Linked DNA regions of Accumulibacter sp.. The main gene of each other region encodes a partner of the protein of the gene in region 2 in a complex. Links are inferred from orthologs where the notes say so. Each region holds a gene or a part of one and is shown on either strand. Other genes may lie near its edges. The genes, in order: accD and V5B60_RS16235.

Region 1 (9,701 bases), 3.2 Mb from region 2 along the record:
AGCATGCCGACGACGGCGATCGTCTTCGCGGCGAATGGCAGCTCGGCGAGCTTCTCTGCCAGTCCGCTGACCGCCTGCGGGTTGTGCGCGACGTCGAGAACGACGGTCGGCCGCCCGGCGAGCACCTGGAAGCGTCCCGGCAGGGCGAGGTCGACCAGGCCGCGCCGCACCGCCTGCATGTCGACCGGCAGCCGCGGGCGCAGCGACTCGACGACAGCCAGCGCGACCGCCGCGTTGCGCAGCTGGCCAGCGCCGCGCAGAGCCGGCAGCGGGAGGCCCGCACGCCGCAGTCCGCCGCGACCCCAGAAGGTCCATTGCAGCGAATCGCCGAAATGGCCGAAATCGCGACCGAGGACCTGCAACTCGGCGCCGATCGCCTGCGCGTGTGCCAGCAGCGAGCGTGGCGGATCGGGATCGGCACAGAAAGCCGCCCGGCCGGCGCGAAAGATGCCGGCCTTCTCGAAGCCGATGGCCTCGCGGTCGCTGCCCAGCCAGTCGGTATGGTCGAGTGCGATGCTGCAGACGACGGCGCAATCGGGCGTGTAGGCGTTGACCGCATCCAGCCGGCCGCCCAGTCCGACCTCGAGGATCAGCACCTCGACCCGTTGTGTGATGAAGACTTCCATCGCCGCCAGCGTGCCGAACTCGAAGTATGTCAGCGCGATGTTCCCGGCAGCCTGTCGCGCCGCTTCCACGTGGGCGAAGGCCGCACAGATGAGGGCATCGCCTGCCGGTTGTCGGTCGACGCGAATGCGTTCGTTGTAGTTCAGCAGGTGTGGCGAGGTGTAGCAGCCGACGCGATGACCGGCGTGAGCGTAGATCGCTTCGAGATAGGCGCAGGTCGATCCCTTGCCGTTGGTTCCGCCGACGACGATCAGCGGGCACCGCGGGTCCTGCGCCAGCTCCTGGCGTACGCGCTGGACGCGCTCGAGGCCGAGTTCAATCCCCGCCTGGCCACGCGGATGGAGTTGCTCGAGGTGCGCCAGCCAGGGTGCCAGCGCGCGGCAGGCGAGCAGCCGCTCGTCGGCCGGCGCCGGGCTGTACGCGCCGTCGCTCACGTCATCCAGGCAAGTTTGCTGCCGGCCGCTTCTGCAGAAGTGCCAGCAGGGTCGCGACGCGCTCCTTCATTTCCCGCCGATCGACGATCATGTCGATGGCGCCCTTGTCGAGCAGGAACTCCGAGCGTTGAAAGCCATCCGGCAGGGTCTCGCGCACCGTCTGTTCGATCACCCGCGGACCGGCGAAGCCGACCAGCGCGCCGGGTTCGGCAATCACGACATCGCCGAGGAAGGCGAAGGAGGCGGAGACGCCACCCATCGTCGGATCGGCGAGAATCGAGATGAACGGCAGCCTCGCCTGCGCGAGACGCGTCAGGACGGCCGTCGTCTTGGCCATCTGCAGCAGCGAGAACAGTCCCTCCTGCATGCGCGCGCCGCCGGATGCGGTGACACAAATGAATGGTTCGCGGTTCTCGATCGCCACCCGGACGCCGCGGACGAAGCGTTCCCCAAGGACCGAGCCCATCGAGCCGCCCATGAACTCGAACTCGAAAGCGGCGACGACGGCCGGCAGCTTGCGGATCGTGCCGCGCATGACCACCAGCGCGTCGGTTTCACCGGTCGCCGTCGTTGCATCCCGCAGACGGTCGGGATACGGGCGGCTGTCGTGGAAGGAGAGCGCATCGACCGGCAGCACTTCGGCGGCGATCTCCGAGCGTCCTTCGGTGTCGAGCAGCAGGTCGATTCGCGCACGCGCCTCGAGCCGCTTGTGATGACCGCATTTGGGGCAGACATTGCGGTTGTTCGCCAGGTCACTGGCGTAGAGGACGGCGTCGCAGGCCGGGCACTTGCTCCACAGGCCCTCGGGCAGCGGTGACCGGCGGGCAATGCCGGTGTCGTTGCGTTTGATCTTCGGCGGCAGCAGCTTGTTCAGCCAGCCCATCATGTTTCTCCGGTGGCAGGTGCGGCGGCGTCGATCGCTTGACGGATGCCGCTGAGCACGGTCAGTACGTTGTCACAGGCGGTCGCGGCTGGGGATCGCTCGATCTCCTCGATCAGGCGGCTGCCGACGACCACCGCATCGGCGATGCGGGCGACGGCGGCGGCTGTCGCCGCATCACGGATGCCGAAGCCGACACCGACCGGCACGCCGGTGCGCGCCCGGATTTCCGGGATGCGGGCAGCAACCGCAGCGACGTCGAGCGTCGCCGACCCGGTGACGCCCTTCAACGAGACGTAGTAGATGTAACCGCTGGCGAGCGCGCCCACTTGGGCGATGCGCGCATCACTCGAGGTCGGCGCCAGCAGGAAGATCGGATCGATCGCGTGCCGCTGCAGGGCAGCGGCGAAGTCCGCGCTTTCCTCGGGCGGGTAATCGACCACGAGCACGCCGTCCACGCCAGCGGCGGCAGCGGCGGCGGCGAAGGACTCGACGCCCATCGCTTCGATCGGGTTCGCGTAGCCCATGAGAACGATCGGCGTTGCCCGGTCTTCGCCGCGGAAGGTGGCGACCAGTGACAGGACCTGGCGCAGGCTGACGCCCTTGGCCAGTGCCCGTTCCGATGCCCGCTGGATGGTCGGTCCGTCGGCCATCGGGTCGGAGAAGGGGACACCGAGCTCGATGACGTCGGCGCCTGCACGGACCAGCGTCTGCAGCAAGGGGACGGTCAAGCCGGGGTCCGGGTCACCGGCGGTGATGAACGGGATCAGCGCCTTGCGGCCTTCCCCCTGCAGGCGCGCGAAAACTTGCTCGATTCTGCCCATGGTCAGAACCTGATTCCCGACTTGTCGGCAACGGTGTGCATGTCCTTGTCTCCGCGACCAGAAAGATTCACCAGCAGGATGGCATCCCGCGCCAGCGAAGGCGCCAGCCGGCTGGCATAGGCCAGTGCATGGCTCGACTCGAGCGCCGGCATGATGCCCTCGATCCGGCACAGGTCATGAAAGGCCTGCAGCGCTTCCCCGTCGGTGACGCCGACATACTCCGCGCGACCGCTGTCCTTCAGCCAGGCGTGCTCGGGGCCGACGCCCGGGTAGTCGAGACCGGCGGAAATCGAGTGCGTTTCGATGATCTGGCCGTTCTCGTCCTGCAGCAGGTAGGTGCGGTTGCCGTGCAGCACGCCGGGCTGCCCGGCGGTGAGCGAAGCGGCGTGGCGTCCGCTGGCGATGCCCTCGCCCGCTGCTTCGACACCGATCAGGCGAACGCCGGCTGTGGCGAGATAGGGGTGGAAGATCCCCATCGCGTTCGAACCACCGCCGACGCAGGCGATCACGGCATCGGGCTGGCGTCCGCACTGCTCCTGCATCTGGCGGATGCATTCACGACCGATCACCGACTGGAAGTCACGCACCATCATCGGGTACGGGTGTGGGCCGGCGACGGTGCCGATGATGTAGAAGGTGTCGGCGACGCGCGTGACCCAGTCGCGCATCGCTTCATTCAGGGCGTCCTTGAGCGTGCGCGACCCGCTCTCGACCGGTACCACCGTCGCTCCGAGGAGCTTCATGCGATAGACGTTCGCCGCCTGCCGGCGGATGTCCTCTGCCCCCATGTAGACGACACACTCCATGCCGAAGCGCGCGGCAACGGTGGCCGTCGCGACGCCGTGCTGACCGGCGCCGGTTTCGGCGATGACGCGCGGCTTGTGCATGCGCCGGGCGAGCAACGCCTGGCCGATGCAGTTGTTGATCTTGTGTGCGCCGGTGTGGTTGAGGTCCTCGCGCTTGAGGTAGATCTGCGCCCCGCCAAGGCGCTCCGACCAGCGCCTGGCGTGGTACAGCGGGCTTGGCCGACCGACGTAGTGCTGCAGATCGTGTTCGAATTCGGCAAGGAACTGCGGATCGCGCTGCGCGGCAGCATAGGCTTCACGCAGCTCGTCGAGCGCGGCGATCAGCGTCTCGGCGACGAAGACGCCGCCGTACGGGCCGAAGTGGCCAGTGGCGTCGGGCAAATCATGGTCATGGACGGCCATCAACATACTCCTTGCGAGGGATTGCAGCAGGATGCCGGCACGGCATCAGTCGGGAACGGCAGGCTGACCTCGCCTCAAGTATGTCTGGCCAGGTGGTGACGCCAGCGCGTCCGCGTCCTGCCAGCAGAATTCGTGTGCATGCACAACCCCTTACGATGTCCTGCTGCCCGCTCCGCCGGAAGACCCCGCCGCACGCACCGCCGCGACGAAGGCGCGCATCTTGCCGGCATCCTTGATTCCCCTGCTCGCCTCGACCCCCGAGGATACGTCGACCGCGGCAGGTCGCAAGCGGTGCACCGCTTCGCCGACGTTGTCCACATCGAGACCACCGGAGAGGATCAGGGGCTTGCCCAGTGCTGCGGGCACCAGTGACCAGTCGAAGACCTTGCCGCCGCCGCCGTAGCCGTCGACGAAGGCGTCGAGCAGGATGGCCTGAGCCGACGGGAAAGCAGCTGCGTATTGTAACAAATCGAGCCCCGGTCTGACGCGCGCCGCCTTGACGTAGGGGCGGTCGAACTGGCGGCAGTAGGCCTCGTCTTCGTCACCGTGAAACTGCAGCAGGTGAATCGGAACCTGTGCCAGCGTTGCGTGAACCGTCTGCGGATCGGCATTGACGAACAGCCCGACGATGCAGACGAAAGGCGGCGCGTGTCCTGCCAGGCGGGCAGCCGTCGACGGGTCGACGTAGCGCGGACTCGGTGGATAGAAGACCAGCCCCAGCGCATCGGCGCCCGCCTGCACCGCCTGCTGCAGGTCCTGCGTCCGGGTGAGACCGCAGATCTTGATGCGCGGGCTCATGGCGTCGCTGCCGTTGCTGGACAAGTGACCGGCAGAAGCGAGAGGAAGTCGCTGGCGTCGTCGGTGGGCAGGCCCCATCGTGCCGGATAGTTCACGGCGATCAGGTAGAGGCCGGCGGCCGGGAAGGTCGGCGCTGCCAGGCGGCGGTCGCGACTCGCGAGCAACTCGCCGATCCACTGCGGGCGATGCCGGCCCTGGCCGATGGCGACCAAGCTGCCGACCAGGTTGCGCACCATGTGATGCAGGAAGGCGGTGGCGACAAAATCCAGTACGACGAGGTCGCCATGGCGGCGGATGTCCGCACGTTGCATGATCTTGACCGGCGAGATCGCCTGGCACTCGGCTGCGCGAAAGGCAGAAAAGTCCCGTTCGCCGAGCAGCATGGTGGCTGCCTCCTGCATGCGCTGCAGGTCGAGCGGGTGGTGGTGCCAAGCCACCCGCCCGTGCCAGGTTCCGGTTCGGTGCATGCGGTTGAGCAGGACGTAGCGATAGTGCCGGGATGAGGCCGACGACCGGGCGTGAAATTCGGCGGGAACCCGTTGCGCCCAGCGGACGGCGACTGCCGGTGGCAGGAAGGTGTTGGCGCCGCGCACCCAGGAATACATCGAGCGTTCCAGAGTGGTATCGAAATGGACGACCTGCCCCAAGGCGTGGACGCCGGCATCGGTACGTCCGGCACAGACGACGTGCAGCGGGACCCGGGCGAACTCCTGCAGGGCCTCCTGCAAGGCATCCTGGACCGTTCCTCCTCCCGGCTGCTGCTGCCAGCCGCGGAATCCGCTGCCATCGTACTCGACCGCCAGTGCGACCCGCATCTCTCAGGCCACCGCCAGCGCAAGCAGCGACAGCAGGCTGATCAGCAGCAGCGCCAGGAGCAGGTGGTCGAATGGTGAGAGGCCGCGATCGCTGAGTTCGAACACCTGCGGCTCGCCGCTGGCGGGTACGGCGAGCAGGGCGCGCCAGTCGCGCGGCCGCGGCAGGCGGTCCTGCATGTCGAGGGTCAGGAGCAGACGGACGAGAGCGCGATCGACATCGAGTCCGCAGCGGCGCAGCGGCGTCAGCAGGCGGTAGAAGCCGCTCAACATCTCGCGTGGCGGCAGGCGTTGCCTGAGCACGACGACCGCCATCAGCAGCAACAGCAGTCGCCCGGCATGGGTGCCGGCGTCGCGCAGCCCCTCCCGGCTGGGCGCGAGCGGGACGTTCCAGGCCGCATCGCCGGCTGTGCCCCAAGCCACGACGACGAGCAGCGACACGAGCAGCCAGCGGGCACGCGAGACGAGTTGCAGCCAGCCGCGCAAAGCCACCGTCCCGAAAACGGGAAGCACGATCAGGGCAGCCAGCAGCAGCTTCCCTGCAAGCAGCTGGATGGCAGCGACCCCGACGAACCAAGCGGCGAGAAGTATGCTCGGATGCATGTTCCTGCTCGACCTCCTGTCTCTGGTCGCCGCGCGTGGGCTACCGGTGTACGGTCAAGCGGGGTGGACTGTCTTCTCCTCTAGTCGCGCAGCGCCGCGAGGAGCGCCAGGGCTGTTTGCCTCTGTCCCGAATCACCTTCGTTGACGACTTCCTGCAGCAGTTCGCGTGCTCCTTCGGCGTCGCCCATTTCCTGATAAGCCCGGGCGAGGTCGAGTTTCGTTGCCACTTCCTCACTGGAGCTGATCTCGCCCTGCTCGGCCAGCGCCGTGGCCTCGCCGAAGCTCGGATTGACCTCGGTATCGGTCTGGTCGGCAGCGAAGTCCGGATTGACCACCGTCTCGGCCTGATCTGCGCCGAAAGAGAAGTCGAGCGCGCCCATCATGGACGGCGTGGCGCCTGCGGTGAGGGTCTCCGCCTGTCCGAGATCGAGCGAAATCGAGGACATGTCGAAGGCTGGATTCTGCATCGCCTCGCCGAGCACCGTCGACTCGGTGAGGCGGACGTCGAATTCCAACGCTTCCGCGCTTTCTGCAACGCCTTCGGGCCCTTCGTCCAGCGGCCCCTGGGGTTGCGTCGCGACCTTCCACGCGGGTTCGTCCGCAGCCGGCTCGCTGAGGTCGAACTCGAACTCGTGGCTCGCCCCGGACGCGCGTTCGCCTGCCGGTAGTTCCGGCGCGACCAGCATCGTGACCTCGAGCGCACTCGCATCGTCGATCAGCCGCGCAGCATCGCCGTGCTCGCCGGACGGGATGGCGTCCTTCGGCAGCGACGTCTCGAGGTCGAAATCGAGCGTCTGTTCGTGCTGTGGGGCAGCGAAGGCGAGCGTCGTCTCGAGCGCGACTTCCCCGGCATCGCTCGGTGTCATCAGACCGCCGCCGTCCCCGCCGAGGTCGAAGTCGAGTTCCTCGAGACTGGCAGACGATGCCTGCGCCACCACCTGATCGTCACGGGTGGGTGTTGCCGCCGCAGCGATCGCTGCCCCGCCGACCGCCGCCACGATTCCCGCCAGCTCCCCTGGTCTGGTGAGTGTGTCCTCGAGTTCTTCCGGTGGCATCGCTGCGCTTGCGACGACGGTGGTGGCGGGCATGGCGGCGGGCGGCATGCCGGCTGCCTCGGCCGCCGCAACCGGTTGGCCGAACAGTGGATTCTCCGGAGCCAGCTGCCGCCCCATGCTGGCAGCCTTCTCCCACTCCGGTCCAACGCCGCCGGTTGCCGCAGAGAGTTCCTGCGCCAAGGAGAGGAAGGGTTTGGCGTCGGCCCGTGCCAGGTAGATCTCCAGCAGCTTGAGATGGATGGCGTGGCGTCCGGGCTCCTTCTGCTTGGCTTCGAGCAGGATCTCCTCGGCCTGGGCGTCGCGCCCGTAAGCCATATAGACGTCGGCCTCGGCGACAGGGTCGACCTCGTCCGTGTCGATGCTCCCGGGTCCAGCCTGGCTGAAATCGGTCTGCCCGATCGAGTGCGAGGTGTCGACAGTCTGCCCGCCGGTGTTGCGGAATATCGACTTGTCGGCCACGCTCTCGCCGAATGGCGTCAAGCTGCCGGACGCAGCCAGTTCCGTTTCGGCGGCACCTTCGCGACGGCGTTTGTAGAACCAGTATCCGGCGAGCAGTGCCGCGATGCCGCCACCGCCGGCGAGGGTCACCGGATTGCCCAGAAGATCGGCGAGGAAGCCCGGTTCTTCCGCCGCTGGCGGCGGTGGGGCAGGTTTCGCGGCCGGCGGTTGCGGTGTCTTGGCTGCCTCCACAACCGGCGTTGGCGGCGGCGGTGGCGCGTCGACCCGCGGTGGCTGTGCCGGCACGGCGGGATCGGCCGGCTTCGCCTCGGCCGGTGGGCCTGCGGGCGCTGCTGCCGGTGCTGGTGCCGCTACGCCAGGGGCGGGCGTCGGGGGGGGCGTCGGGATTGCTGCGGGGGCGGCTGCCGTCACCGGGCTTGCTGGAGGCTGTGCGCCGGTTGGTGCCGGCGCCGGTTTGCCGGCAGACTGACGCTCGAGATCCGCCAGCGTCTGGCTCTTCATCTCGAGCAGTCGCTGCAGTTCGGCTACATTCCGCTCGAGCGTTGCCAAGCGTTCATTGGCGTCCCGGAGTGCCTTCTCCTTGGCGATCAGATCTTCGTCGCCGCGCTTCTGTGCTGACAGTGGTTTGGCATCCGCGGATTCGGTCTTCGAGACCTTGAGCTGATCCCGCGGCTCGACGGGTCCCGCCGCCTTGTCCTCGACCCGGGTACTGACCCGGCCGGCAGCCTGCTGCCTTGGACCTTCTTCCCGCGCCGGCGCTTCGGCAGCCGCGGCGCCGAGCCTCTTGCGATAGGTTCCCCAGTCGGCCGACTGGGCGACGATGACATTCTGCGCCTCGCCCTTCGGGATCGCCTCGAGCGCTGCCCGATCAGGCACCGAGAGCACCTTGCCGGCCTTCAGGCGGTTGATGTTGCCTTGGTCGAAGGCATCCGGGTTGGCCCGGAACAGCCCGAGCAGCATCTGGTCGAGCGACACGCCTTCCGGCTTCAGTTCGCGCGCGATCTGGCTCAGGGTCTCGCCACGCTTGACCTCGTGGGTCGCCCCGCCGTCGTTTGCCGGTAGCCGCTGTTCGCTGGCACGCGGCCGTACCGCTCGCGGCGCGCGCTCTTCGCTGGGCCGACTCTCGGCGGGCGGGCTGACCGCTGCGAGCGGTCGTGCAACGCTCGGCGCCGGTGCCGTGCGGGCGGCGAACTCCGGCGGATCGAGGAGGAACGTGTACTCGCGCAGAAGGCGGCCCGTCGGCCAGTTGAGTTCGACGAGGACATCGACGAAGGGTTCGTTGATCGGCCGGGCCGACGTCAGCCGGATGACGGCCTGGCCGTTCGGGCGCTTGTCGACATTCACGGAGAGACCGGAGAGAGTCGAGCTGTACTCCACTCCGGCCTGCTTGAACGCCTCCGGTGAGGCGATCTGCGCCTTCAGGCCAGCCAGTTCCTCGCGGCTGGCAAAGACCTCCAGCTCGGCGCGCAGGGGTTGCCCGAGTCCCGAGAAGACGGTCAGCTTGCCCAGTCCGGCCGCATGGCCGGGGAGCGGGAAAACGGCGAGCGCCAGCGAAGAGGCCACGGCGCAGACGGAAGTCCGCAGTCTGAGCTTTCGTGCTGTGTGAGGTAGTTTTTTGGCCACGGCGCCACCCTGAGCGTCCAGATCGGAATTAGAAAAGTAACATCATGAGGTTAGCCATGCAAGCCAAACATGTTTCTCGCCCTGCGCTGGCTTCGGGCCGGAGACCCGTCTGACCGGCGCGAGGGCGGCGAATGCGGCGCCCCCTGGCGCTCAGTCATCGAGCAGGATGCGCAGCATCCGCCGCAGCGGTTCGGCCGCACCCCAGAGCAACTGGTCGCCAACGGTGAAGGCGGCGAGGTATTCCGGACCCATCGCCAGCTTGTGCAGGCGACCGACGGGTATGGTCAGGGTGCCACTGACAGCGGCCGGCGTCAGCTCGCGCTCCGTCGCCTCGCGCTCGTTGGCCACCACCTTCACCCACGGGTTGCCCTGCGCGACGAT
Region 2 (15,299 bases):
TCTGGCGCACGAACTCAACCAGCCGCTGGCGGCGATCACCAGCTACAACGCCGGCTGCCTGAACAAACTCGACTCCGGCAACTTCAACCCGCTGCAGATCCGGGAAGCGCTCGGCAAGCTGGCGGTGCAGGCGCAACGCGCCGGCCAGATCATCCGCCGCGTGCACGATTTCGTCCGCAAGAGCGAGCCGAAGCTCACGCCCTGCGATCTCGCCGAGGTGATCGACGACAGCGTCGGCTTCATCGAGGCGGCGGCGAGGAATCGCGGCGTCCGCATCGTGCGCGAAATCCAGGGCATGCGGCCGGAGTTGCTGGCCGACCCGGTGATGCTCGAGCAGGTGCTGCTCAACCTCATGCGCAACGGCATCGAGGCGATGGCCGGCTTGCCGGCCGAGCGCCGACGGCTGACGGTGAGGCTCGGGCAGGTCGACGCGCAGATGGAAATCCGCGTCATCGACCGTGGCCCCGGCATCCCACCGGAAGCGCTCGAGAAACTCTTCACGCCGCTCTTCTCGACCAAGGCCGACGGCATGGGAATGGGCCTCAACATCTGCCGCTCGATCATCGAGTTCCACCACGGCCGCCTGTGGGTCGAAGCCAACCCGGAAGGCGGTTCGGTCTTCGTCATCACCCTGCCGATCCACCGTCAATGACGCCCTGTGCCCACCTGATCGACGACGACGACGCGATCCGCGACTCGCTCGCCTGGCTGCTCGAGTCCTGCGGCGTCGCCTGCCGGAGTTATCCGTCAGCCGAGGACTTCCTCGCCGAGTGGCTGCCCTCATGCACCGGCTGCATCCTGCTCGACATCCGCATGGGCGGCATGAGCGGACCCGAACTGTTCGACGTTCTCTGCGAGCGTGGCTGCCGCATGCCGGTGATCTTCCTGACCGGCCACGGTGACGTGCCGATGGCGGTCGCGGCGCTGAAGAAGGGCGCCTTCGACTTCGTCGAAAAGCCGTTCAACGACAACGAACTGGTCGACCGGGTCGTCGAGGCGCTGAAACTCGATGCGAACCAGCGTCTCGCCGCCGCCGACGCCGACTCGCTCAGTGCGCGCCTGAGCAGCCTGACGACGCGCGAGCGCGAGGTCATGGAACTGGTTCTCGCCGGCAAGCTGAACAAGCTGATCGCCGACGAACTGCAGATCAGCATGCGCACCGTCGAGGTGCACCGCGCCAATCTCTTCGACAAGATGGGCGTGCGCACCGCCGTCGAACTGGCGCAACTGCTCGCCGGCAAGCGCTGAGGACGAGCGCCCGCGCCAGCGCCGCAACGCGGCGCGTGCGGCGATCCGATGGCAGGGACTTCAGCGGCCGAGGAAACGTGGCTTGCGTTTCTCGGCGAAGGCGGCCAGCCCCTCCTGGTAATCGTGGCTGTCGTAGACCTCTCGCCGCAACCCCTGAATCCTTTCGAAGAGCTCCGGAGTGACCGAACGCGCGCTCGAGAGGAGGCGAAGCTCCTCTTTCATGACGGCAATGCTGAGGGGCGAATTGGCGACGATCTGTTCCGCCAGCCGGTAGACGAAGGCTTCGATCTCCTCCGTCGGCCGCACGTAGTTCACCACACCGAGGTTCAGCGCCTGCGCCACCGGGATCGGCTGCGCGGTGAACAGCATCTCCTTCGCCACCGGCAGCGGGATCATGTTCAAGACGGTCAGCAGCCCCCCGAGGTTGTACGGAACGCCGAGCTTCGCCGGCGTGATGGCGAAGGTGGCCTCAGGCGTCGCCACGATGAGGTCGCAGGCCATCGCCACCTCGCACGCTCCGCCCCAGACGCCGCCCTCGATGAGGGCCAGCACCGGCGCCGGGTATTCCTGGATCGCCCGGATGAGAACCCGCAGGGGGTCGCTCCAGCCGAGGGGATCGCGGCCGCCGGCCGGCAACTCGCTGACATCGTGCCCGGCCGACCAGACCTTGCTGCCGGCGGGAGCGCGCAGCACGATGGCGCGCATCGCCTGCTCACGAAAAGCGCCGAGTGCCGTCGTGATCTCGCCGATCAGCGCCTCGCTCAGCGCGTTGCGGCGCGCTGCGTGGTTCATCACGATCGTGCCGACCGCATCCCGCGTTTCCGTAATGATCAGTGCCACAGAATCCCCCATCGCCCGCCGAGCAGGCCAGGACTACGACAACTCCACCTGGGCGCCAAGCTCGACGACCCGGTTTGGCGGGATCTTGAAGAAGGCGGTCGCCGTGTCGGCATTGCGGAACATCCAGGTGAACAGGATCTGCCGCCAGTATGCCATCCGCGCACGCCCGGAAATCGGCATGGTGACGACCGTCTCGCGCCCCAGGAAGAACGAGGTCTCCATCATCTCGAACGGCAGTCCCATCGTGCTGCATCGTTCGAGCACCCGTGGCACATCGGGATCGTCCTTGAAGCCATAACGAACGAATACCCGGTAGAAACCAGCCGGCAGCGACTCGATGCGGATGTTCTCGTCTTCGACGTGCGGCACGTCCTCGGTCACCACGTTGAGCAGCACGACCCGCTCGTGCAGGACCCTGTTGTGGTAGAGGTTGTGCAGCAGAGCCCGCGGTACCCCGTTGGGCTCGGCGGTCATGAAAACGCCGGTGCCATCGACGCGATGCGGTCCGCCCGCTGCCAGGCTGTCGATGAAGGGTTCGAGCGGCACCGAATCCCTCTGCAGTCTTTCGTACAGGAGCTTGCGACCGAGCCGCCAGGTCGACAGCAGCGCGAAGACTGTGCAGCCCAGCGCAAGCGGGAACCAGCCACCATCGAGAATCTTGATCACATTCGCCGAAAAGAAGGCGAAATCGACGACGACGAAGAAGGCGAGAAAGAGAATGGCACGGCCCAAGCCCCATTGCCACAACGCACGCACGACGACGAAGGCAAGGATGGTATCGATCATCATCGTCAGGGTGACGGCGATGCCGTAGGCAGCCGCCAGGTTGGACGAGGAGCGGAAACCGAGGACGACGATGATCACCGTCAGCAGGAGCAGCCAGTTGATGTTCGGCACGTAAATCTGGCCCTTTTCCCGCTCGGAGGTGAACTTCACCTGGATGCGCGGACAATAGCCCAGCTGCATCGCCTGGCTGGTGAGCGAAAAGGCGCCCGAGATCACCGCCTGCGAGGCGATCACGGTCGCCATCGTCGCCAGAACCACCAGCGGGATCAGCAGCAGTTCGTCCGGAACCAGCAGGAAGAAGGGGCTCTCGATCGCTTCCGGGTCGGCAAGGATCAGTGCGCCCTGACCGAGATAGTTGAGGTAAAGCAGCGGAAAGACAAAGCCAAACCAGGCCCACTTGACCGCCCGGTGGCCAAAATGCCCCATGTCGGCGTACAGCGCCTCGCCGCCGGTGATCGCCAGCACCACCGAACCGAGCGCCAGGAAAGCCATGCCGACATTCTCGACGCAGAAGGACATGGCGTACCAGGGGTTGATCGCAGCCAGCACCGCCGGGTGCTGTACCACGTTCCACAACCCCAGTCCGCCCAGCGTGGCAAACCAGAACATCATCACCGGACCGAACAGCGCCCCCACTGCCGCCGTGCCGTGTCGCTGAAAAAAGAACAGCACGACCAGGATGGCCGTGGCGATCGGCAGCACGTAAGGCTTGAGCAGTGGCGTCGCGACTTCCAGTCCCTCGACTGCCGACAGCACCGACATCGCTGGAGTGATCACCGCATCACCGTAGAACAGCGCCGCGCCGAAGATGCCGAGCGCAGTCACCAGCCAGAGGACGGCCGGAGCGGCGTTCGCCGTGCGCAGTGCCAGCGCGGTCAGAGCCATGATGCCGCCCTCGCCCTTGTTGTCGGCACGCATGATGAACAGGACGTACTTCAGCGACACGGTGATCGTCAACGCCCAGAAGACCAGCGAGAGGATCCCGAGGACATTGGCTTCGGTGACCGCCAGCGGATGGTGGCCGCCAAACACCTCCTTCATCGTATACAGCGGACTGGTTCCGATGTCGCCGAAGACGACACCCATCGCCGCCAGTGCCGTCGTCGCCAGTCCAGTCTGCTCGCCGTGCGCCGTCGCCGCAGTCATGTGCTCTCCGAAGAAAAAGGAGAAAAAGAAGAAGAACACGAGCCGCGCTCGCATCCCCGGAGTGTCCGGTCGACGCCGCCGGTGACCTAAGCCAGTCGCAAGAGCCGCAGTATCCCCGCCTCTTGGGGCCGATTTGTGCATCGCACCACGCGGCGCGATTGTACTGCGCCCGCAATGGGCCAGCAATGCTTTCTCTCGGGTTGGCGCGCGATGCGCCGCCTGCGCCCACGGCCCCGGCCACGGCTCGCTCGACCCACCTCATGCAGTTCCGGCCGGCGACTCCAGACCCTGCTCGATTCGCTGCCGTGCGCCGCTCTGCAGGGCGATCACGATGCCGGCCTCCCCGGGGGCACAGGCGAACGCCGCATCGACGCCGAGGCCTGCCACCCAGGCGACGCGTTCGCCACAGCACAGCAACGGCAGGCGGTCGCGTTCCCAGGGCGGCACCCCGGCCTCCTGGAAGAGCTTGCGCAGGGGGCGGCGCGGCCGCCGCGGGTCAGGCTGCAATGCCTCGCCACCGCTCCTCGTCCGCAGGCAGACCACATCCCCGGCAAGCAACCGGCGGCTGATGCCGCCGCCAGTCGCTGCAGCGAAGTTGAGCCGGTCGGCGCCCCAGGAAAGTTGCGCCTCGCCGCGCCATGCCAGCGGTAGGGTGGGGATCGGTGGCCGCTGGCGAACGACGTGGATCTCGTCGCGATAGACGTGGAGCGCGCCGTCGACGGTGGCGATGCAGGTGGCCGCGGCCGTGTCGGCGCTCGCGAGTTGCCGTAGCGCCTCGTCGAGCCAGCGCGTCTCCGGCGCCCGCATGCCTGCGCCATGCAGTTCATGCCGCAGTAGATTGCGCGCTCGCGCCGTGCTCAAGAGATTGAAGCGCCGCAGATCGATCCGGCCATGCGCGCCGACGACCAGCAAGCGGTCGATCGCGGCGAGTTCGTCGAGCAGTTGCGCTGCCTCGGCGAAGTGGCCGGCGGCGCGCGCCAGCGCCTGTGCGGCAGCTGGAAACTGCTGCGCGATGCACGGCAGGACCTCGTGCCGCAGGTGGTTGCGGCGCAGACGAAGGTCGGCGTTGCTCTCGTCCTCGACCCAGGACAGCGCCTGTTCGCTCGCGTAAGCGGCGATCGTCGCCCGCGACAGGCCGAGCAGCGGCCGGATCAGCCGTGGACCGGCAGCCTGGCTTCTCTCGTCGGGCATGCCGGCAGCGCCGCGCACGCCGGCGCCGCGCAGGAGCCGGAAGAGGACGGTCTCCGCCTGGTCGTCGCGATGCTGGGCGAGCGCCAGCCAGTCCGCCTGGCAGCGCGCGAAGACGGCCTGTCGCTGCCGCCGCGCCGCCCCTTCGATCCCCTCGCCGCTGCCCAGGGGCACCTGCACGCGCCCGATCGCCAGCCCCACGTCGAGCCGCCGGCAGAACTCGTGGCAGAAGTCTACCCAGGCGTCCGCATGCGGACTCAGGCCGTGATGGACATGCAGCGCCGAAAGTTCACAGTCCAGCCCTGCGGCGCGCAGCCGGCTCAGGGCGTGCAACAGGACGACCGAGTCGAGACCACCGGAAAGCGCGACGCAGACGCGGCGGCCGCGCGCCAGCCGCGGTGCGATGAAACGCCCGACAATCGCTGCCAGGGTGGGTTCGACCGTGGCGTCCCTCCCTCCGGACGGATCCGCTCCGCGCGTGGCGCGACCGCTCGGCAACCTCGCCGGATCCCAGCCGTACTCCGGCTCAGCCGGGCTGCAGTTCCCTGACCGCCCCGTACGACAGGATACGGTCAAGGCGTTGCTGCAGGAGGTCTGCCAAGGGGACCTTCCTGAGTTGCTGCAACGAGGCGCGCAGCGCCTGCCGCAGATTCTCCGCCATCGCGGCGTGGTCACGGTGCGCGCCGCCGATGGGTTCGGGGACGATGCGGTCAACCAGCCCGAGCGACTGCAGGCGCTGCGCCGTGATGCCCATGATCTCGGCAGCCTCGCTGGCCTTCTCGGCGCTCTTCCAGAGAATCGACGCGCAACCCTCCGGCGAGATCACCGAGTAGGTCGCATACTGCAGCATCTGCAGGACGTCGCCGACACCGATCGCCAGCGCACCGCCCGAACCGCCTTCGCCAATCACCGTGACGACGATCGGCACCTGCAGTTCGGCCATCACGTACAGGTTGCGCCCGATCGCCTCCGACTGGCCACGCTCTTCGGCATCGATGCCGGGATAGGCGCCGGGCGTGTCGATGAAGGTCAGCACCGGAATGCCGAACTTTTCGGCCAGGCGCATCAGGCGCAACGCCTTGCGGTAGCCTTCCGGCCGCGGCATGCCAAAGTTGCGGAACAGTTTCTCCTTGGTGTCCCGGCCCTTCTGGTGGCCGATGACCATCACCGATTCGCCGTCGAGCCGCGCCAGCCCGCCGACGATCGCACGATCGTCGGCAAAGGCGCGGTCGCCGTGCAGTTCCGCGAAGTCGGTGAAGATCAGGTTGAGGTAGTCCAGCGTGTACGGCCGTTGCGCATGCCGCGCAACCTGGCACACCTGCCACGACGTCAGGCGGGAATAGATGTCACGGGTGAGCAGCCGGCTCTTCTCTTCGAGTCCGTCGATCTCTTCGGAAATGTCGACCGCCGACTTCTCCTGTGCGGAGCGCAGCGCTTCGATCTTGCTCTCCAGGTCGGCAACCGGTTGTTCAAAGTCGAGAAAGCTGGTTTTCATCGGGCCCGGCCGGAGCGGCGTGCAGGTGGGTTGTGAGGGCTGCGATTGTAACCCGAAAAGCGGCAGCCTCGCCGCCGCCCCGACCCCGGATGCACACCGCGAGCGACGTGGACGCCGTCGCGCGTGACGGCATCCCGGCGGCCAGGCCGATCACTCCTGCATTGCCAGGAGTTCCCTGTCGGCATAGCCGAGGCGGAAGGCGAGCACGCGCGCCACCCCCTCGATGAGCTGGAAGGCGAGTCGCCGGTGCTGTTCGCGCAGCAACTCGAAATCCTCGCGGCGAAGCACGTAGACCTCGCTGTCCTCGGTAGCGGTGGCATCGGTGCTGAAGCGCGCAGCGTGCGTGATGAACGACATGCCGCCGACGAAATCGCCCCGGCCGTAGGTCAGTCGATGACGGCTGAGGCTGGTTCCCGGGACAGGTACCGAGATGCGCACGGCGCCCTTGCGGATGAGGAAGAGCTGGTCGGCGGCGTCGCCGGTCGAAAACAGTCTCTCGTCGCGCGGCACCACCCGCCGTTCGAGACGCTCGACCAGGTCGACGAGCGCGTCCTCCTTGACGTCCTTGAAGATTTCCATCTCCCAGACTTCCAGCGGCGGCAGTTCGGCGCTGCGCTGCGGGCTTTCGCCAAGCACCTGGTCCTCGATCCACTCGACAGCGTCGTCCATTTCCCGGAAGACCTTGACCTGCGGGCTGTCATTGGTGAGATCCATCTGCGCGAACAGCTCGGCGATGTTGCGTCCGTTCGGCAAGGTGTGCGTCAGGCTGCTGAAGATGAGGAAGGCGCCGCGTTCGCTCAGCGAGTCGCGAATCTGGCTCAGCAGATGCACGGCTGTGACGTCGACCGACTGCACGCGACGCATGTCGAGCAGTACGTACTGGCGTTTGCCGAGTTCCGGTTCGAGCGCACTGAACAACTGGTCCTTGGTGCCGAAGAACAGGCTGCCCTGCAGTTCGAGCATGATCGTCTGCTCGCCACGCCGCTCGAGCAGATCCATCTCGTGCCCGAGACGCACGCGCTTCGAAAAGCGGTTGCCGCCCTCGACCTTGTTGCGGATGATCGTGCTGCCGAGTTGTTCGCGGATGAAGAGGAACATCGCCAGCGCGATGCCGACCGCCGAGGCGGCGATCAGGCTGTAGGCCAGGGCGACGATGACGACGACGACGATGACGACGAAATCGAGGATCGTCCACGGCGACTGCAGCAGGTGCAGGCTGTGGTGGTCGATCATGCGCACGCCGACGACCAGCAGGATGCCGGCCAGCGCCGCCACCGGGATCCAGGCGATGAACGCTCCGAGCGCAAGGAAGGCCACCAGCGCCAGTACACCCTCGACGATTCCCGAGACGCGCGTCTGCCCGCCGCTCGCCAGGTTGACCAGCGTCGCGCCCATCTGGCCCGCTCCCGGCATGCCGCCGGCGCAGGCCGAGACGACGTTCGCGGCTCCCTGCGCCACGAGTTCACGGTTGGAATCATGTCGGCTGCGCGTCAGCGCATCGAGCACGACCGCCGTCTTCAGCGTATCGATCGACAACAGGACCGCGAGCGTCAACGCGGTGCCCATCAGGTTGCCGATCTGGCTCAGCTTGAGTTCGCCGATGTCGCGCCAGCGACCGGTGATCGCCTCGAGCATGCTCGAGGCCGAGCCGCCAAGCGAGCCGATGATGAACTTGTTGCCCTCGAGGACGAGCAGCGACTCATCGACGAAGTGTGCCAGCCCGAAGTAGGTCGCGATGCCGGCCAGCAGGCCGAGGATCGCTGCCGGCACGGCGCGGGTCAACCAAGGCGCGCCGACCATGACCACGGCCGTGACGCCGCCGATCAGGGCGCTCTGCCATTGCCAGCTGTCTGGCGAGATCAGCGTTCGCCACAGCGGAACATTGCCGAAGACACCCAGGAACTTCGGGATCTGGCTGCCGATGATGATCAGGCCGACACCGGTCAGGTAGCCGCTGACGACGGGAAAGGGGATGTACTTGATCAGGCTGCCGATCCCCATGAAGCCGAGGAGGAGCTGGATCACTCCCGCCACCAGTCCGAGCGCGGTGAGCATGAGGACGATGAACACGGGATCGACGTCCTGGCGCACCAGTTCAATGGCGAACGCCGAGAGCACGGCGGCTGCCGGTGCACAGGGGGCCGTGATCAGGCGGTTGGTACCGCCGAGGGCCGGTGCGACGAGGCCGAGGGCCGTCGCGCCGAGAATCCCGGCCAGGGCACCCAAACCGGCATAAGCCGGGCCGATCGAAGCATAGATGGTGACACCGAAAGCAATCGCCGAAGGCAGCGCGACCAGCATCGCCGCCAGCCCTCCCCAGAAATCGCCGATCAGTTTGTCATTCTTGGCCGTCATCGCCAGTTCCATGGCCCCACCTCCCCGTCCAGCAAGCCGCATGTTGCAGAAAAGCCTGTCGCAGTCTCCCTGTCTTTGCCGCGCAAAGACTGATGATTCCCGAGAAAACCACTCAGGAATGGGTCATCCTAACACGTCTCGAGCTTCCATTGCCCAATATGGCGCACGAAGAGCGCATCATTCAGGCCATCTGCACATGTTTCGTGCGCCGGCATTGGGTCGAGAGTGTGCTGCCCGTTTGCGGCAAGGGACCAGACCGGCGCTCGCGGGCTACGGTAAGATGAGCTGAACATGATGATTCGAGGGAAGCGGCAGGTGGCAGGCATCTTTCTCGGCGAAGCAGCCGAAGACCGCGAGACGGCTGGCGCCGTCGCCAGTCATTTCGTGGCGCCTGGGCTGCCGCGTCTGATGGGAGCGCAGGATTTCGGCCGGCATCACCTGGCTGCAGTGAAGCAGAAGGAGCGCCGACGATGAACCCACCCGACCTCATTCCTGGCGGGTGGCAGCGGCCCGGTTTCCGGCTGTTGCTCGCCCTTGCCTGCGTGGCATTGATCGCCTGCCAGACCCCAGGGCAACACGAGGTCGGGCAGCCGGCACGGACACCCACGGCAGCGACGCCGGTCGGCTTTGATGAAGCCATTTCCAAGGCGGCCAGCGACTTGTTGCGCACCACGCAACTGCCACCAGCCAGTGGTCCGCGGCAGGTGCTGCTGATCGACCCGCCGGTCGACGGAGTGACCGGCAGCCAGTCGGCCGCCACCCGCTCGATGGAGCAGAAGATCGTCGACCTCGTGCGCCGTGATCACCCACAACTGGCAGTGCAGACCTTCAATGCCAGCAACCTTGCCGGCCAACCTCTGGTGCTTGTCGGCACGTTGACGCCGATCAACGACCGCAGCGGCCAGCCGGGCGGGGAGCGCGACGCCTTCCGCGTCTGCCTTGCGCTCGCCGACCTGAAGACTGGCCGGGTCATCGGCAAGAGCGTGGCCCGCGCGCGGCCGGACGGGGTGCAGACGACGCCCCTGCCCTTCGACGCCGACAGCCCCGCATGGACCCGTGACCCGGCGATCGATGCCTACATCAGGACCTGTCAGGGCAGCCAGGCAGGCGACCCGATCAATCCGGTCTATACCGCGCGGATCATGGCTGCGGCGCTGCTCAACGATGCCGGCAACGCCTACAATCGCCGCCGCTACCAGGAAGCGCTCGAGCTCTATCGACGTGCGCTCGACACCGCCGGCGGTGACCAACTGCGCGCGCACAACGGCGCCTATCTGTCAGCCTGGAAACTGAAACGGCGCGACGAGGCGACCCAGGCCTTTGCCCGTCTGGTGGACTATGGTCTCGCCAATCGGCAGCTCGCTCTCAAGTTCCTCTTTCGCCCTGGGTCGGCCCAGTTCATCACCGAAGGCCAGATCAGCGGCCCCTACCCCCTCTGGCTCAATCAGATCGCACGACGCACCGTGGAGAACAGGGCCTGCCTCGAGATCGTCGGCCACACCAGTCGCAGCAGCGACGAGCCGACCAACCAGCGGCTGTCGGTTCAGCGGGCGCAGGCGATCAAGGACCGTCTCGCCGGCGCCGAGCCGCAGCTCGGCAAACGCACGCTGGCGAGCGGCGTCGGTTCCCGCGACAACCTCGTCGGAACGGGAACCGACGATGCCGGTGACGCCCTCGATCGACGGGTCGAGTTCCGCGTACGCGATTGCTGATGCCGCCGCCTGCGCCTGTTGCGGCCGGTCCGGGGCAGAGGCTGCAAGGAGCCGGCGCTCAGAGGCGACGACGTCCGCGCCGACTCAGCAGCAGTGCGCCGATCCCGAGGGCGCCCAGAAGCAGCGATGCGGGTTCCGGAACCCGCTCGGGGAACGCGCGGATCTCGCCCCCGGGAAAGGCGCTGGTGTGGATGTTGAAGTAGGCGGTGCCGGCATCGAGCCCGGCAAGAAGCGCCGTGCGCGCACCGGCAAGGGTCCCGCCGCCGAAGTTGTTGAAGAACGCGGCAGTATCCTTACGGTAGCCCGCCATGGCGTGCGCCGTCGGCGCAGCCACTGGCGCGCGTTGCCTGCCGCGCCACTCGCCGCTGCGGCTGTTCACAGCGGTTGCCGCGTGCCGTAAAGTCGTGCCCTGGGTCACCGGCGGCGACCGGTGACGATGCAACACGGTCGTGCACCGGCGGCGTCGCCCGCAGCGTTCCCCGCGCTCACTGGGAGTTGCTGCAGTCGCCGCCGTAGCCGGCTCGCCAACCACCAACAGGAGCAGAAGATGGCTGAAGACCTCATCACGGACAAGGACCTGCCGCTGCGCGAGGATATCCGCTGCCTTGGCCGCATCCTCGGCGATACGCTGCGCGCGCAGGAGGGCGAGGCGAGCTTCGATCTGGTCGAGCGCATCCGCGTCAGTGCCATCCGCTTCCATCGCGACGATGACAGCAACGCGCGCCAGGAGCTGACAGCCATTCTCGACAATCTGTCGCGACAGCAGACGCAGACGATCATCCGCGCGTTCAGCTACTTCTCGCACCTGGCGAACATCGCCGAGGACCAGCATCACATCCGCCGCTCACGCGCCCATCTCGTCGCCCGATCGCCAGCGCACGAGGGCAGCCTGGCGCACGCGCTGCAGCGTGCGGCAGAAGCAGGAATCGATGCGACCTGCCTGCGGGGCTTCTTCGAAGAGGCGTCGATCGTGCCGGTGCTCACCGCACACCCGACCGAGGTGCAGCGCAAGAGCACCCTCAACGCCCAGCGCGAGATCGCCGAGTTGCTGCTGCGGCGCGACCGAGGCCAACTCACCCCGGACGAACACGACGCACTCGACGAGGCACTGCGGCGCGCGGTTCTCGGCCTGTGGCAGACGCGCATGCTGCGCAACACCCGCTTGCTGGTGCTCGACGAAGTGATCAACGGACTGTCCTACTACGACTACACGTTCCTGCGCGAGTTGCCGCGCCTTTACGGCTGGCTCGAGGATCATCTGGCGACTGCCCACGCGGGACTGCGCAACGCCGAACTGCCGGCCTTCCTGCGCCTTGGAAGCTGGATCGGCGGTGACCGCGACGGCAATCCCTACGTCACGGCAACGGTGACGCGCGAGGCGCTGCGCCTGCAATCGGCGCGCGCGCTGCGCTTCCATCTCGACGAGGTGCACGCCCTCGGCGCCGAGCTGTCGCTCGCTGACGGCTTGGTCAGCGTCTCCGAAGCGCTGCAGGCACTCGCTGCGCGCTCACCCGATGCTTCCGCCGCGCGCAGCGATGAGCCGTACCGACGCGCGCTGACCGGCGTGTACGCGCGCCTGGCGGCGACCGCGCGCCGTCTCGACGGCATCGAACCGGAACGGCATGCGGTCGGCGAAGCGGCGCCCTATGCCGACGCCGGAGAATACGCCGACGAGCTCGACATCCTCCACCGCTCACTGGTTGCCAATGGCTCGGCGCTGCTGGCACGCGGCCGCCTGCGAGACCTGCGGCGGGCGGCACGGGTGTTCGGCTTTCACCTGGCGTCGCTTGACCTGCGGCAGAACTCGGAGGTGCACGAGCGCGTCGTCGGCGAGCTTCTGGAAACGGCGATGCCCGGCACCGCCTACCGCCAGCGTGACGAAACCGGGCGTGTCGGCCTGCTGCTGGCGGAGATCGGCTCGGCGCGCCCGCTCTCCTCGCAGCATCTGACGTACGGCGAGGAGACGCGCGATGAACTCGAGATCTTCCGCACGGCTGCCGCGGCACAGCGGGCCTACGGTGCGCAGGCGATCGAGAACTACATCATTGCCAAGACCGACGGCGTCTCCGACCTGCTGGAAGTAGCGCTGCTGCTGAAGGAATGCGGTCTGCTGCGGCCGTCGGCGCGGAGCCTGGCAGTGAACATCGTTCCCTTGTTCGAGACCATTCCCGATCTGCGCAACTGCCCGCGGATCATGGATGAGCTGCTGTCACTGCCCGCCTACCGCGAGCTCCTGCACAGCCGCGGCGACCTGCACGAGATCATGCTCGGCTACTCCGACAGCAACAAGGATGGGGGCTTCCTGACTTCGGGCTGGGAGCTGTACAAGGCGGAGATTGCGCTCGTCGAGGTATTCGCGCGGCATGGCGTCAAGCTGCGCCTCTTCCACGGCCGCGGTGGCTCGGTCGGCCGGGGCGGCGGCCCGAGCTACCAGGCCATCCTCGCGCAGCCCGGCGGCGCCGTGCAGGGCCGGCTGCGGGTCACCGAACAGGGCGAGGTGATCGCCAGCAAGTACTCGAACCCCGAACTGGGCCGGCGCAACCTCGAGATCGTCGCCGCCGCCGTTCTCGAAGCCACCCTGCTCGCCCCGCCCGCTGCCGCACCGCACCCGCACTACCTCGAGGCGATGGACGAACTGTCGCAATCGGCACATCGCGCCTATCGCTCCCTGGTCTACGAGACCGCCGGCTTTGAGCGCTACTTCTGGGAATCGACGGTGATCTCCGAGATCGCTCACCTGAATCTCGGCAGCCGCCCTGCCTCGCGCCGCAAGACGACCGCCATCGAGGATCTGCGGGCGATCCCCTGGGTCTTCAGCTGGGCGCAATGCCGCCTGATGCTGCCCGGCTGGTATGGCTTCGGCAGCGCGCTGCGCGACTTCCTCGCGGCGCACCCGGATGGCCTGCCGCTGCTGCAGCGGATGTACCGCGAGTGGCCCTTCTTCCGCACCCTGCTTTCGAACATGGACATGGTGCTTGCGAAGAGTGACCTCGCGATCGCCAGGCGCTATGCCGAACTGGTCAGCGACCCGGCGCTGCGCGCGGCGATCTTCCCCCGCCTGCAGGCCGAATGGCACGCGACGGTCGAGGGGCTGCTGGCGATCAGCGGCCAGACCCGGCTGCTCGCCGACAATCCGTTGCTCGCCCGCTCGATCCGCCACCGCTTCCCCTACCTCGATCCGCTGAACCACCTGCAGATCGAGCTGATCAAGCGCCTGCGCGCCGGCAACGAAGACGAACACGTCAAACGGGCGCTGCACCTGACGATCAACGGCATCGCCGCCGGGCTGCGCAACAGCGGCTGAAGCACCGTCTGCGCTGGCTGCCTGCAGGCGGGACAGGAAAGCTGGCGCCGCGGCCGCCGGCCGTCTGCCGGCAACGCCTCAGTACTCAACCGGCAGCGGGTCGAGGCTGCGCCAGAGATACCAGGTGGCAACCGAACGCCAGGGACGCCAGCGCTCGCCGTGCTCGGCGAGCACCCGCCGCGCTGGCCTTTCGCCGGCGTGGTAGTGAATCGCCACCGCGCGCTGCAGCCCGAGATCGTCGAGCGGCAGGACATCCGGTCGCAACTGGTTGAAGATCAGGAACATCTCGGCGGTCCACACGCCGATGCCGCGGACCCTGGTCAGTTCCGCCACCAGTTCGTCGTCGTCCAGCCGCGACCAGCGTTCGACGTCGATCTGCCCGCTGGCGAAATGTCCGGCGAGATCGACCGCGTACTCGACCTTGCGCGCCGAGAGGCCGCAGCCGCGCAAGCCGTCGACGGGGCAACCGAGGATTCTGGCCGGAGTGATGTCGGGGACGAGCAACTGCAGGCGCGCCCAGACCGTGTCGGCGGCCTTGACCGAGATTTGCTGACCGACGATCGAGCGCAGCAGGGTGAGGAAGGGATCGGCGCGCGAAACCAGCGCCATGCCGGCAAAGCGCTCGACGAGGCTGCCGAGGACTGGATCGGCCAGCGCCAGTTCGCTCGAAGCCTGTTGCCAGTACAGTGGTGTCAGCACGACCGTGGCCAAGCAGCCGGCCGCGTGCTGGCGGCGCCCGGCCACTCGGGCACCGCACCGGACGTGACGCGGAGGGACGTTCCTGCCGCCGCGATCAGGCCCGCTTCCGTTCCTTCTCCCGGGCTTTCTCCTTGGCCTTGCGGCGGCTCGCGTCGATCTCGGGCGGCCGGTAGACCAGCACCGGGATGCTCGAATGGGTCAGCACGCGATAGGTCTCGCTGCCGAGCAACAGCGACGTCAGGCCGCCGCGACCATGCTTGGACATGAAGATCAGGTCGCAGTCGTTGTCTTCGGCCACGTTCACGATGGCTTCCCACGGCGAGTCGCTGGCCACCGAAAGCGTCGTGAACTCGACCCCGGCATCCTTGCACAGCTTCTTGATGAAACCGAGATAATCCTTCGACTTTCCGTCGGCTCCGGCGACCAGACGATCGAGGACGGCCGGCTCGACGAGGTCGCCGATGTTGTCGGTGTTGCCGATCGGCTTCGCGTAGAGGGCGGTGATCGTCGCATTCGCCGCCTTGGC

The links.
Region 1: the proteins of V5B60_RS16235 (region 2) and accD are in contact, whole or in part, in a solved structure (PDB 8UXZ), measured with the Escherichia coli proteins. The link is inferred for Accumulibacter sp. from one-to-one orthologs.

Annotation. Positions count from the first base shown.
Region 1 is NZ_JAZKUG010000001.1:468,938-478,638, reverse strand. What follows is about bases 1-2,949. They hold accD (acetyl-CoA carboxylase, carboxyltransferase subunit beta), read right to left. Parts: upstream 1,942-2,949; coding sequence 1,060-1,941; downstream 1-1,059. Other genes in these bases: trpB (tryptophan synthase subunit beta), read right to left, coding at 2,765-2,949; trpA (tryptophan synthase subunit alpha), read right to left, coding at 1,941-2,762; folC (bifunctional tetrahydrofolate synthase/dihydrofolate synthase), read right to left, coding at 1-1,058. In the rest of the region: more of trpB, read right to left, coding at 2,950-3,970; V5B60_RS02145 (phosphoribosylanthranilate isomerase), read right to left, coding at 4,121-4,768; tRNA pseudouridine(38-40) synthase TruA, read right to left, coding at 4,765-5,583; V5B60_RS02135 (hypothetical protein), read right to left, coding at 5,587-6,183; V5B60_RS02130 (FimV/HubP family polar landmark protein), read right to left, coding at 6,264-9,260; asd (aspartate-semialdehyde dehydrogenase), read right to left, coding at 9,471-9,701.
Region 2 is NZ_JAZKUG010000001.1:3,702,581-3,717,879, reverse strand. The notes cover bases 4,720-7,571. They hold V5B60_RS16235 (acetyl-CoA carboxylase carboxyltransferase subunit alpha), read right to left. Parts: upstream 6,704-7,571; coding sequence 5,735-6,703; downstream 4,720-5,734. Other genes in these bases: V5B60_RS16230 (SulP family inorganic anion transporter), read right to left, coding at 6,854-7,571; tilS (tRNA lysidine(34) synthetase TilS), read right to left, coding at 4,720-5,706. Also shown: V5B60_RS16260 (sensor histidine kinase), read left to right, coding at 1-652; V5B60_RS16255 (response regulator transcription factor), read left to right, coding at 649-1,248; scpB (methylmalonyl-CoA decarboxylase), read right to left, coding at 1,309-2,088; V5B60_RS16245 (potassium transporter Kup), read right to left, coding at 2,122-4,020; more of tilS, read right to left, coding at 4,279-4,719; more of V5B60_RS16230, read right to left, coding at 7,572-9,058; V5B60_RS16225 (hypothetical protein), read left to right, coding at 9,350-9,532; V5B60_RS16220 (OmpA family protein), read left to right, coding at 9,529-10,770; V5B60_RS16215 (CHRD domain-containing protein), read right to left, coding at 10,829-11,080; ppc (phosphoenolpyruvate carboxylase), read left to right, coding at 11,318-14,074; V5B60_RS16205 (DNA-3-methyladenine glycosylase family protein), read right to left, coding at 14,153-14,773; V5B60_RS16200 (universal stress protein), read right to left, coding at 14,868-15,299. UniProt on the Escherichia coli protein: Component of the acetyl coenzyme A carboxylase (ACC) complex. First, biotin carboxylase catalyzes the carboxylation of biotin on its carrier protein (BCCP) and then the CO(2) group is transferred by the carboxyltransferase to acetyl-CoA to form malonyl-CoA.